DNA from 2 places in the Paenibacillus barengoltzii G22 genome. Region 2 is predicted to be linked to the other one. Evidence: predicted binding sites of a transcription regulator. Region 2 holds the regulator's gene; the other holds the start of a gene.
What was found. Region 2 encodes Rex, which represses fermentation and respiration genes when NADH is low (regulators of the CRP and FNR family bind a similar motif). Its sites were predicted from a motif close to TTGTGAAATATTTCACAA; they were not measured.

Region 1 (5,848 bases), on a different contig from region 2:
AAGGAGCGCCTGAAGAAAATGTATATGTCCAACGGGGCACAAGAGCCGCTGTTTGGCGTTGCGACAGGAGAAATGAAGCCGTTGTTCCGGCAAATCAAGATCAATCATTCCTTGGCCGAGGAGCTGTACGCGACAGGAAATTACGATGCGATGTATTTTGCGGGGATGATTGCGGATCCGAAGGCGATGACGCATGCGGATTTTGAGCGCTGGATCGAGAAGGCGTATTTCTATATGTTGTCGGACTTCGTGGTTGCCGTCACCTTGGCGGAGGCGGATATTGCTCAGGAAGTGGCGGACCAGTGGATCGCCAGCGGGGACGAGCTGAAGATGTCGGCGGGCTGGAGCTGTTACTGCTGGCTATTGGGGAGCCGACCGGACAGCGAGTTTGACGAAGGCAAGCTCGCCGGCATGCTGGAGACGGTGAAGAACTCGATCCACGATGCGCCTGAGCGTACGAAGTCCGCGATGAATAACTTTGTGTACACCGTCGCGGTTTCCTATGTGCCGCTGCACAAACAAGCGGTGGAGACCGCCCAAGCGATTGGCCCGGTCGAGATGAAGCGGGACAAGAAGAAGAGCGCCATCCTGAACGCTTCGGAAAACATCCAAAAATCGTTGGACCGCGGTCAGCTGGGCTTTAAGCGCAAGTATGTGCGGTGCTGATGGGAGAGGGGATGACCCGAGGGGCCGCGGGGGAACGGGTTACCCTTTTTGAGGGCGATCTGCTCTCATAAAGGGGGTGATCCCTCTTAGAGGAGTGATTCCCTCTTAGAGGTGGGCTCTTCTCTTAGAGGAGTGATTCTCTCATAGAGGAGCAGAGAGGTTCCCTCTTAGAGGTGCTATCCACTCTTAGAAGAGCGCTCTCCTCGTAGAGGATGTTTCCTCTCTTAAAGGGGCGCTCCTTTCTTAGACGATGGATCCTCTTTAAAGGGGATTCCTTTTCAAGAGCGGGATCCCTTCTAGAGGGACGATCCTCTTGTTAGTGGGGATCCCCTCCTTTTAGCGAGATGATCCGCCCTTTTGCCCCAAGGCTTGACCGTGCTGCGCAGTGTAGGGGGGATTCTATATGAAAAATCGAGTACAATGCACCCCAATCCAGCGATTTCGCTGAAATGTACTCGAAAAATCATACATAATCGGCCCAGATGCGTGTGGGACCGCGAAATGTACATGAAAAATCGAGTACAATGCGCCCCAATCCAGCGATTTCGGCGAAATGTACTCGAAAAATCATACATAATCGGCCCAGATGCGTGTGGGACCGCGAAATGTACATGAAAAATCGAGTACAATGCGCCCCAATCCAGCGATTTCGGCGAAATGTACTCGAAAAATCATACATAATCGGCCCAGATGCGTGTGGGACCGCGAAATGTACATGAAAATTCGAGTACAATGCGCCCCAATTCAGCGATTTGGGCGAAATGTACTCGAAAAATCATACAGAATCGGCCCAGATGCGTGTGTGACCGCAAAATGTACATGAAAAATCGAGTACAATGCGCCCCAATCCAGCGATTTCGGCGAAATGTACTCGAAAAAATCATGTACAGTATGGGCCTGACGTGGCCGTAATCGCACTACAACGGTTTCCCGTTCAACGTCGGCGGGGCCTCCGGCTTCATCACGGGGCCGAAGTCGTCCGTTGCAGCGGCGGGGTTGCCGTCTTGGTTCCAGGCGTCTTTCATCATGAAGGCGCCTTTACGTCCTTCGTCGGTGGAGTCCTTCGCTTTGGCTCGTTCCAGTTGCTGCTGGGCGTAGTCCTCTTTTTTACTCATCTGACGCACCTCCTATACTGTGTGTGGTTACTTAGTATTCCCAAAGTTCCTTTCCGCAAAAAAAGAAAACCCGCCAAAGCTCAACCTCCTGGGAGTTCAAGCCTTGACGGGTCCTATCTCAGGATCGTTCTGCTTATTGCGCCTTCACGAACTCGGCCGCCTTCACGCCGGCCTGCCGTCCGAAGATGATAATATCGGCTACGGAGTTGCCGCCGATCCGGTTATCCCCGTGCAACCCGCCGGTCACTTCGCCAGCGGCGAACAGGCCTGGGATCGGGTTGCCGTCCTTGTTCAACACTTCCGTGTTGGTGTTGATTTTCACGCCGCCCATGGTGTAGTGGATGCCGGGAGCAATTTTGATGGCGTAATACGGTGCGCCGGACAAATCATAATCCATCCCGGTGGTTCTGCCGAATTCGGCGTCATTTTTACTTTGTACAGCGGCATTCCAAGTTTCCAACGTCTTCGCCAAAGCATCGGCCGGTACGCCCATGGCCTCAGCCAAAGCTTCAATCGTGTCACCTTGGATCACAAAGCCCATCTTTTCATATTGTTGAATCGCTTTAGCCCGGGATTTTACGCCGGAATCAAAAACAAGGTAGGCTGATTTCTCAGGCAGGGCATTGATCGCAGCCGTCACCTTATCACGTGTATCCATTTCATTGTAGAAACGTACGCCTTCGCTGGAAACTAGAATCGCACCTTCACCGCGCACGGCCTCGCCGATCAGATAGGATTTCTCCTGTTGAACGGTTGGGTGAACTTGGATCTGATCCATATCCACGGTAACGCCGCCCAACTTCTCAATCATCGTAATGCCATCACCGGTGCTGCCAACTTGGTTGGTCGTGACATATCCCTTTAAGTCCGGTCTAAACTCGGTGATCATTTCCGGATTCGCCCCGTAACCGCCGGTTGCGACGATGATAGCTTTGGCGGTAATCGTTTTTTCCTCGGTATCGTTCAAAACGACCTTCACGCCGCTCACTTTGCCGTCTTGCTGAATAATTTCCTTGACGTTGGCGTTGACGAACAGCGGAATGCCTTGTTCTTCAACGTTTCGCACCAGGCCGTCCACCAGGTATTGTCCCACGGCGGAGCCGTCTTCCGGACGATGGGTGCGTTTTTCGCTCATACCGCCGGTAATCGTCAGGTTATTCAAGCGGATGCCGATGGCATCAAGCCAATCGATCGCTTCGGCGGAATGGTCAACGAAGTAACGAAGCAGTTCGGTATCATTCGTATTATGGCCGCCTTTGAGTGTCTCTTCATAGAACTTGTCGTTGCTGTCTTCAATGCCTTGTTCCTTTTGGAATTTCGTTTCTGAGGCGTTCATGCCCGAGGACGATTTCGTTGTATTGCCCCCAGCCACCGGCATTTTCTCAAAAATCACCGGGTTCATGCCGCTCGCTTTCGCTTCAAGTGCCGCGGTCATGCCAGCACCGCCTGCGCCGATGATAATGATATCGTAGCTATCCTTCAACTGATCGTGGGGCGTATAGCTTTTTTCGGATGCGCCGGCTACGGCTTCGGCTTCGCTTTCCTTGGCCTTGTTCGTCTGTCCCCCAGCCTGCGTCTGGTTCTGATCTTGAGCCTGGTTCTGAGGCTCGTTCCCATTGTTGCCGCATCCCGTGATGACCAGCATCAAGGATAAGACGAGAATGAGTGCTGCTGTTACTTTCTTTTGCATGATAAACCCTCCACTTTTGTCTTAATAGGGGAGCTGTTTCTCTTTCGTTCCCCTTGGCGAGGATAACATAAGGGCTTGTTATGGTAAGTGAAACTTTTCACAATCAAACAGCTATCAAACAAGTTTTGATCTTCCCTGCGCCAAAAAAAACGAAAAGGCAACTCCACCAACCCCAATAGCTTGGCGGAATTGCCTTTATTTTGGCATGCTCTACACAGCTTCCATCTTCTGCGCGGTATACAAGCGGTAGTATAGACCGCGTTTGGCCATCAGCTCGTCATGCGAGCCGGATTCGGCAATCCCCTTGTCGGAGACGTACATGATGCGGTCGCAGTTCTTCACCGTCGACAGCCGGTGCGCGATGATAAATGAGGTGCGTCCCTTGAGCAGCTCGTTTAGGCCTTGCTGGAGCAGACGCTCTGTCTTGGCGTCGATCGAAGAGGTCGCTTCGTCCAGAATCAGAATACGCGGATCGGCCAGCAGCGTCCGGGCGAACGAGATGAGCTGCCGCTGTCCTTGGGACAGCTTCGAGCCGCGCTCATTCACTTCCGTGTAGTAACCTTGCTCAAACTCGCGGATGAACTCGTCAGCGCAGACGGTTTTGGCCGCAGCAATGACTTCCTCTTCGGTGGCGTCCAGCTTTCCATAGCGGATATTATCCATGATCGTACCCGAGAAAATAAAGCTGTCCTGCAGCATAATCCCCATCTGGCTGCGCAGCGACTTCAATGTCACCTGCGAGATGTCGTGACCATCGATCAGAATCGCGCCTTCGCTCACATTGTAGAAGCGAGAGATCAGGTTCACGACCGTGGTTTTGCCCGCACCTGTCGGTCCGACGAGGGCGATGCTTTCCCCGGCTTTGACCTCAAAGTTCAGGTGCTCCAGAATGTTCAGGCCGGGATCGTAAGCAAACGTAACGTCTTTGAATTGGACGTTGCCCTGTACTGGCGGCAATGCCTTCGCCCCCGGAACGTCGCTGACCGTCACCGGTTCATCCAGCGTTTCAAAGATCCGTTCCAGGTACGCTACGGCGTTAATAAAGTTGTTGTACAACTGTGACAAGTTCAGGATCGGCTGCCAGAAGCGGGCTGCGTAGTTACTCATCGCAAGGATGACCCCGAAGGTCACGCCTTGCGGCCCCATCGCAAGCAAGCCAACCATATAGATCAATGTCGTGACGATCGTCGCCAGGTTATCCACGGAGAACGGGATCAGCGCGTTGTAGCGCAGCGCCCGCATCCATTCCTTGCGGTAGTTGCCGGCGAGGCGAGTGAAGATGCCTTCGTTATGCTTCTCACGGGAGAAAATTTGCGTCACGCCAATCCCGCTGATACTCTCCTGCAAATAGGCGTTCATGTTAGAGCTTTTGTTAGATACAGCCTGCCATGCCCGGCGCTGCCGGGTTTTGATCAGCAGCATGACGCCGAGGAACACCGGCAATCCGGCCAAGGTGACGAACGACAACCGAACATCCACCGCGAACATAAACACAGCGATAAAGATCAAGTTGACGATCTCCAAAATAAAGTTGATGATCCCGTTGGACAACACGTCGGATACCGCATTGACGTAGTTAACGACGCGGATCAGAATTTTCCCTTGGGGACGGTCGTCGTAATATTTGAACGGCAGCTGCTGCAGATGCTTAAACAGATCCGTCCGGATATCGAAGATGATATCCTGGCCAACCCGGGTCATGATCCGGGAGCGGATTGTCGCCAGCTCAACGCTGACCACGATCGTGAGCAACATCAGCGCAGACCATCCGACCAGCGCGCCAAACGCTTTTTGCGGAATCGTCACGTCAACGACATGCTGGATAATGAGCGGCGCGGACAGCGCGATCGCCGCAGACAAGGCGCTCAGCACGAACGCGATGATCATCGGCTTTTGCTGCTTCCGGATGTACACCATGGCACGTCTGAAGTGTTTTATATCAAAAGGAGACTCTAGATTCTCATCCACATCGAACTTATTTCTAGCCATGGCTACTCACCGTCCTTCCGATCCCTTCATTTTGAAGCATAAATACATCGTAATAATAGCCGCGCTTCGCGAGCAATTCGGCATGGGTGCCTTCCTCAATCAGCCGTCCGCCGTCCAGAATCAGAATACGGTCTGCTTCGGCCGTGGTCGACACACGCTGAGCAATGATCAGCTTCGTGCACGGGAAGTTCAGCTCGCGCAAGCTCTTCTGGATATGCTCCTCGGTCTCTAAGTCTACCGCGGATGTAGTATCGTCGAGGATCAGAATCGGCCGGCGTACCGCCAGCGCCCGAGCCAGCGCGATCCGCTGCTTCTGCCCGCCGGATAAGCCAACGCCGCGCTCCCCAACGATGGTGTCATATCCTTCCGGCATTTTCGTAATAAAATC
Region 2 (5,848 bases):
AAGCATTTCTGGATCGTGCTAGAAAAGGCAGCAAATAAGCGGCTGCGTTCCATTATCTACAACGCGCTGGGGTGTATTGAGGCGCACAAGGGCATATTTGACAAGGCAAAAGAGTACTTCAAGTTGGCTCACCACCATGATCCGTCCTTGCCCGAGCCGTTGGCCAATTTGGAGGCCTGTGCGAACAGTACAGGGAAACTCCATTACGGTCCCGAGTTGACGTCGTTATTGTAGGATTTATGGCTCATTGTCTTGGAAGTTCACGCACTTATTACGGCATGTTTTGGAAGCGATGCGATCTCCCGCTTATGGCGGCGCATCGCTTGTTTTATTTTGTGATTTTTATTACAGATATGGTTTGTATTAATTTTCAAATTGGCTATCTTCTGTTATGCTGTAAAGAGACTGGAATGAAGGGACATCTAATTGCAATGAAATATGCTGTGCTTGATTTTGAAACGACGGGTAACCAGTCCTCTGATGAAATCATTCAAGTGGGACTTGCCATTATAGAGCCGGATCGATCAATTTCTCAGGTGTATCGTTCTTTCGTTAAGCCAGGCGTGCCGATTCCTCCGTTTATTACGGGGTTAACGGGCATCACTGAAGAGGATGTGAAGGATGCGCCAGAGCTGGACGAAGTGATGGTGGAGATGGTTCCACTACTTAACGACGTCGTGTTGGTTGGGCACAATGTAGCGTTTGATTTTAATTACCTGCAGAGCGCCTTGGACAAGACGGGGTATTTGCCGTTTACAGGACGGATTCTGGATACGATGGATTTCCTGAAAATTCTGTTCCCTTCACTGACTTCCTACCAGCTAGGGATGGTGGCAGCGGAGTTTGAGGTGGAGCATGAGCGTCCGCACCAGGCGGACAGTGACGCATTGGCGACAGCGCTGATTTTCCTCAAATGCTTGGAGGAATGTGACCGATTGCCGCTATTGACCTTACAGCGTTTGGCAGATCTGTTTGCCGGTGAGGACAGCGATCTCGGGTGGTTCTTTGACGCCATGGTTCAGGAGAAAGAGCGGGAAGCTTTGCCAAGCGAAGACGGCTATGTCTACTACCGCCAATTCGCCTTGCAGGTGGAAGATTGGCTCGACATCGAAGCGCCGAGGGACAGCGCGGAACGCAATCCGCTGGAGAACGTGACGTTCGAGCAGTTTATGGAGCAGGTCCGAGAACGGCTGCGGGAGCGGTTGCCGCAGTACGAGGAACGGGAAGCCCAGAACATGATGTTAAATGAGGTCATGCGGGCTTTTGAGGAAGATAAGCACTTGCTCGTGGAAGCCGGAACCGGAACGGGCAAATCCTTGGGATATCTGCTGCCAGCTATTTACCACAGCGTCAAGAATGAAGAGAAGGTCATGGTGAGCACGCACACGATCAACCTGCAGGAACAGCTTAGAGAGCGCGATGTGCCGTTGTTGACGGAGGTCGTGCCTTTTCCGTTTCGTGCAGCCGTTTTTAAAGGTAGGCAGCATTATTTGTGCTTGCGCAAATTTGAACATAAAATAAATAGAAAAGACTTCTCTACACCCAAAGAAGAGGTGATGACGGCCGCGCAAATGGTCGTATGGCTGACCCAAACAGAAAGCGGCGATGACGAAGAGCTGAATCTCGGCAATCGCGGCGGTGACTTTTGGGAGACAGTGGCCAGTGAGTCGGAATCCTGCTTGGGCCGCTCCTGTCCTTGGTTCCGCAAATGCTTCTATCATCGCGCAAAACACGAAGCCGGTGTCGCGGACGTGGTGATTACGAACCACTCTAAGCTGTTTACAGACATCCAGGCGGGACATCAGCTGCTGCCGGGCTACGAGCGATTAGTAATCGATGAAGCGCATCATTTAGAGGATGTGGCCGGCAAGCATTTGGGGATTCATATGAAGTATTTTACGGTTGTGCATACGCTGACCCGGCTGTATAAAGACAGCAAGACGGGGCAATTGGCCAACCTCCGCAGCGCGCTCGAAGCGTCAGCCGCGGAGAAATCCTCGGAATGGTGCTCAGTCATCGACGGGATCTATCCTACGCTGGTGGATGTGAAGGAGAGCTGGGACAAGCTCAGCGAGCTGCTGTTCAGCTTAATGCCTGACCGCAGTGACGCCGCGCCTGGTGATCCCGGACAGTTCGTGTACCGGTTGCTGCCGAACCGCAAGCCCAAGGATTGGGAGACGTTGACCGCGCTAGAGAATCAAATTTATGTAGGTCTCGGCGACGTGCTTCGGAAAGGGGAGCGCCTTCTGTCCGAAATCCGAGAAGAGCAGGACGATTATGCAGCGGAGAGCTTGATCACCGATATTAGCGGGTTGTTTAAAGATTTAGCCGGAGAACGGGAAGCGCTTCGCTTCTTCATGAAGCTGGAGAGCGAGGATACCGTCTATTGGATAGAAGCGAACGGGAACTTCCGCAGCCGGTCGCTGCAAATGTATGCGGTGCCGATTGATGTCAGCGCTCAGTTGAAGCAATTTTTCTTCGATCGGAAGAAGAGCGTCGTCATGACGTCTGCGACTTTATCTGTGGATAAATCGTTCCAATATATGATTGAGCAGCTTGGCTTGACGGAGGCAGCGGAAGAGGATCGGCTGATCACCGCGATGCTGCCATCGCCGTTTAATTACCGTGATCAGGCGCTGCTGGTGATTCCGCGCGATTTTCCAAGTGTGAAAGGCAGCGTGGGGGATGACCATTTCATTAACACGCTGGTACAATCACTGGCGGATGCCGCGGTGGCGACACAGGGGCGCATGCTAGTGCTGTTTACATCGTACAAGATGCTCAGGCAGGTGTATGACCCGCTGAAAGAACGGCTTGTAGCGGAGGGCATCACGGTGATCGGGCAAGGGATGGACAGCGGCAGCCGCACCAAGCTGACCCGGCGCTTCCAAGGGAACAGCGCATCGGTGCTGCTCGGGACAAGCAGCTTCTGGGAAGGGGTGGATATCCCTGGCGAGGCGTTGACCAGTTTAGCGATTGTACGCTTGCCGTTCCAGCCGCCAAACCATCCGCTGGTGGAAGCGAAGAGCGAACGCCTGCAGCGGGAGAAGAAGAATCCATTCATGAAGCTGTCTGTCCCGCAGGCGGTCATTCGCTTTAAGCAAGGGTTCGGACGGCTTGTCCGTTCGTCGCAGGATCGCGGCATCGTGATCGTTTATGATACCCGGATCCTGGAATCATATTATGGAAAATATTTCTTATACTCATTGCCTGGACCGAAGATGGAGCATATGCCATTAACTCAAATGGTGCCGCGTATCTCGGAATGGTTAAATCCCGAAGCCTAAGCCGCTTCATAGATCGTAATGGAGAATAGGGGGAACAATGCATGAAGTCAGATAAAATTTCGGACGCTGTCGTCCGCAGACTGCCGGTTTACCTGCGTTTTTTAAATGAACTCAGCCGCCGTGAGGTGCCAACGGTGTCCTCCCAGGAGCTTGGACAGAAGCTGGATCTTAATCCGGCGCAAATCCGTAAGGATTTAGCTTATTTCGGCGATTTTGGCCGAAAGGGGATCGGCTACGATGTCGCTTATTTGATTGAGAAAATTCAACAAATTTTAAATCTGGACCAACAGATTAACGTTGCGCTGGTGGGCGCCGGGAATCTGGGCCAAGCCCTTTCGAATTATAATGCGTATTTGAAGGATAATATGAAGATTGTTGCGGTGTTCGACGCTTCGCCGGCGAAAATCGGCAAGCAGATCAACAACATTACGATTCAGCCGATCGAAGAGCTGGCGGAAACTGTTCGAGCGAAAAATATCCGCATTGGCATCATCACCGTACCGGATACAGAAGCCCAACGGGTGGCGGATGAGCTGGTGGCCGCCGGAATCGGTGCGATTCTGAACTTCGCGCCAACGATTCTGAAGGTTCCGCCGGAAGTTCGGATTCATGCGGCTGATTTCACCACAGATTTGCTGAGCTTGGCTTACTACTTGGAAAACGGAAAGGAAACAAGCAACGTATGAGTCGGAAATGGTTAATTAAGAACGGGACGTTTGCCGTATTAGATGCGGAACGTCCTGTGGTTGACGGATATATGCTCGTTGAGGGCGATACGATCAGCTATATCGGGGAAGAGCGCCCGGAAGGCGTGGAAGGCGCCGAGACTTTGGACGGCAAAGGCTTGTTGTTCCTGCCGGGCCTAATCAATACCCATGGCCATGCGGCGATGTCGCTGCTGCGCGGTTACGGAGATGACATGGTGCTGCAAACCTGGCTGCAGGAGAAAATGTGGCCAATGGAAGCCAAATTTACGGCAGCGGATGTGTATGCCGGTACGGCATTGTCCGTGCTGGAAATGCTCAAGGGCGGGACGACGACGTTCCTGGATATGTACGATCATATGGACGAAGTGGCCAACGTCGTGGAGGAATCAGGCATTCGCGCCGTGCTGATGCGCGGAGCCATCGGTTTGTGCTCCCCGGAAGAGCAAGATCAGAAGCTCAAGGAAGCGATCGCGTTTGCACAGAACTGGCACGGCAAGGCAGAAGGACGCATCACCACGATGATGTCACCGCATGCACCGTACACCTGCCCGCCAGCCTTCATCGAGAAATTTGTGCAAGCTGCCCATGATCTCGATTTGCCAATGCATACGCATATGTCGGAGACACGCGCCGAGGTAGAGCAGAACGTGAACGATTACGGCGTCCGTCCGGTAGAGCATTTGTTGAAGCTGGGGATGTTCTCCCGCCCAACCCTGCTTGCCCATGCGGTGCATTTGACCGACGAGGAAATCGATATCTTGGCATCCCACGGGGTTACAATTTCGCATAACCCGGGCAGTAACTTGAAGCTGGCCAGCGGTGTCGCCCGCGTACCCGAACTCTTGAAGAAAGGCGTAGTGGTATCGCTGGGGACCGACGGTCCGGCGAGCAACAATAACCTGGATATGCTGGAGGAGATTCGTTTGGCTGCGCTGATCCATAAAGGCGTATCCGGCGATCCAACGGCGGTTCCGGCACTGGAAGCCTTGAAGATGGGAACGGAATACGGTGCAAAATCAGTCTTCTTGCAAAATACAGGCAAGCTGGCTGCAGGCATGAAGGCAGATATTATCGCCTTGAACACGGAGCAAGCCCATTTCCTGCCGAGAACGGATTATATCTCCCATACCGTTTATTCCGCAGGGGCCAAGGATGTGGAGCATGTCTGGGTGAACGGCAAGCAGGTTGTCAAACACGGGGCTTGCTTGACGCTGGATGAGGAACGTATCCGCTACGAGGCGCAGGCGGCGTTTGAGGGACTGCTGGCACGATAATGAGCGGCGCGCGGTTTCCAGAAGGAGGCTGCTTGCATAGGAAGGGAAAGGAAGAGAAGCTTGAGGAAGCGAACGAAATGGATCCTGCTGTCCCTTGTGATCCTGTTGATCGTGCTCCTGGGTCTCCACCGGTTTTATCTATACATTCATGAGGATACGTGGGAAGCCGAAAGAGCCGCCATTCAGCAGGCAAAGCAAGAGACAGATCTCGTCCGGGGCGACAAAGTTTGGAAGTCGGTATGGGATGAAGTCATCTGGGTCGTACAAGGTGAAGATGCTTCCGGTCGTCAGATGATGGTCTGGCTGCGGGAAGGACATGATCCGGAGGTACGCCTACTGGCTGATGGCAAGTCCGAGAGCCAAATGCGTGAGATTATCAAACAATCGTTGCCGGGGATCCGAGTGGTTCGGCTGCTGCCAGGCATTTACAATAATCAACTGGTGTGGCAGCTGTTCTATAAAGAGAAGGACCACCATTACTACCGGTTTTTCAGTTTCACGACCGGCGAGGCTTTGCCGGAAGTGTTCACCCTGCCGAATCGCTGACGGGGAGTCTATGAATGAATCATATCTAACGGTT

Region 1: a site for Rex is predicted at 3,557-3,574, ahead of C812_RS14285 (flavocytochrome c). Genes of this name have one in related genera too.

What each region holds. Positions count from the first base shown of each region.
Region 1 is NZ_KE159653.1:1,325,914-1,331,761, reverse strand. It holds gene C812_RS14295 (DNA alkylation repair protein) at 1-666, shown strand, start outside; gene C812_RS14290 (hypothetical protein) at 1,584-1,781, opposite strand; gene C812_RS14285 (flavocytochrome c) at 1,915-3,471, opposite strand; gene C812_RS14280 (ABC transporter ATP-binding protein) at 3,682-5,460, opposite strand; gene C812_RS14275 (ABC transporter ATP-binding protein) at 5,453-5,848, opposite strand, start outside.
Region 2 is NZ_KE159652.1:1,349,110-1,354,957, forward strand. It holds gene C812_RS06360 (tetratricopeptide repeat protein) at 1-234, shown strand, start outside; gene dinG (ATP-dependent DNA helicase DinG) at 432-3,287, shown strand; gene C812_RS06370 (redox-sensing transcriptional repressor Rex) at 3,329-3,973, shown strand; gene C812_RS06375 (amidohydrolase) at 3,970-5,268, shown strand; gene C812_RS06380 (cell wall elongation regulator TseB-like domain-containing protein) at 5,329-5,814, shown strand.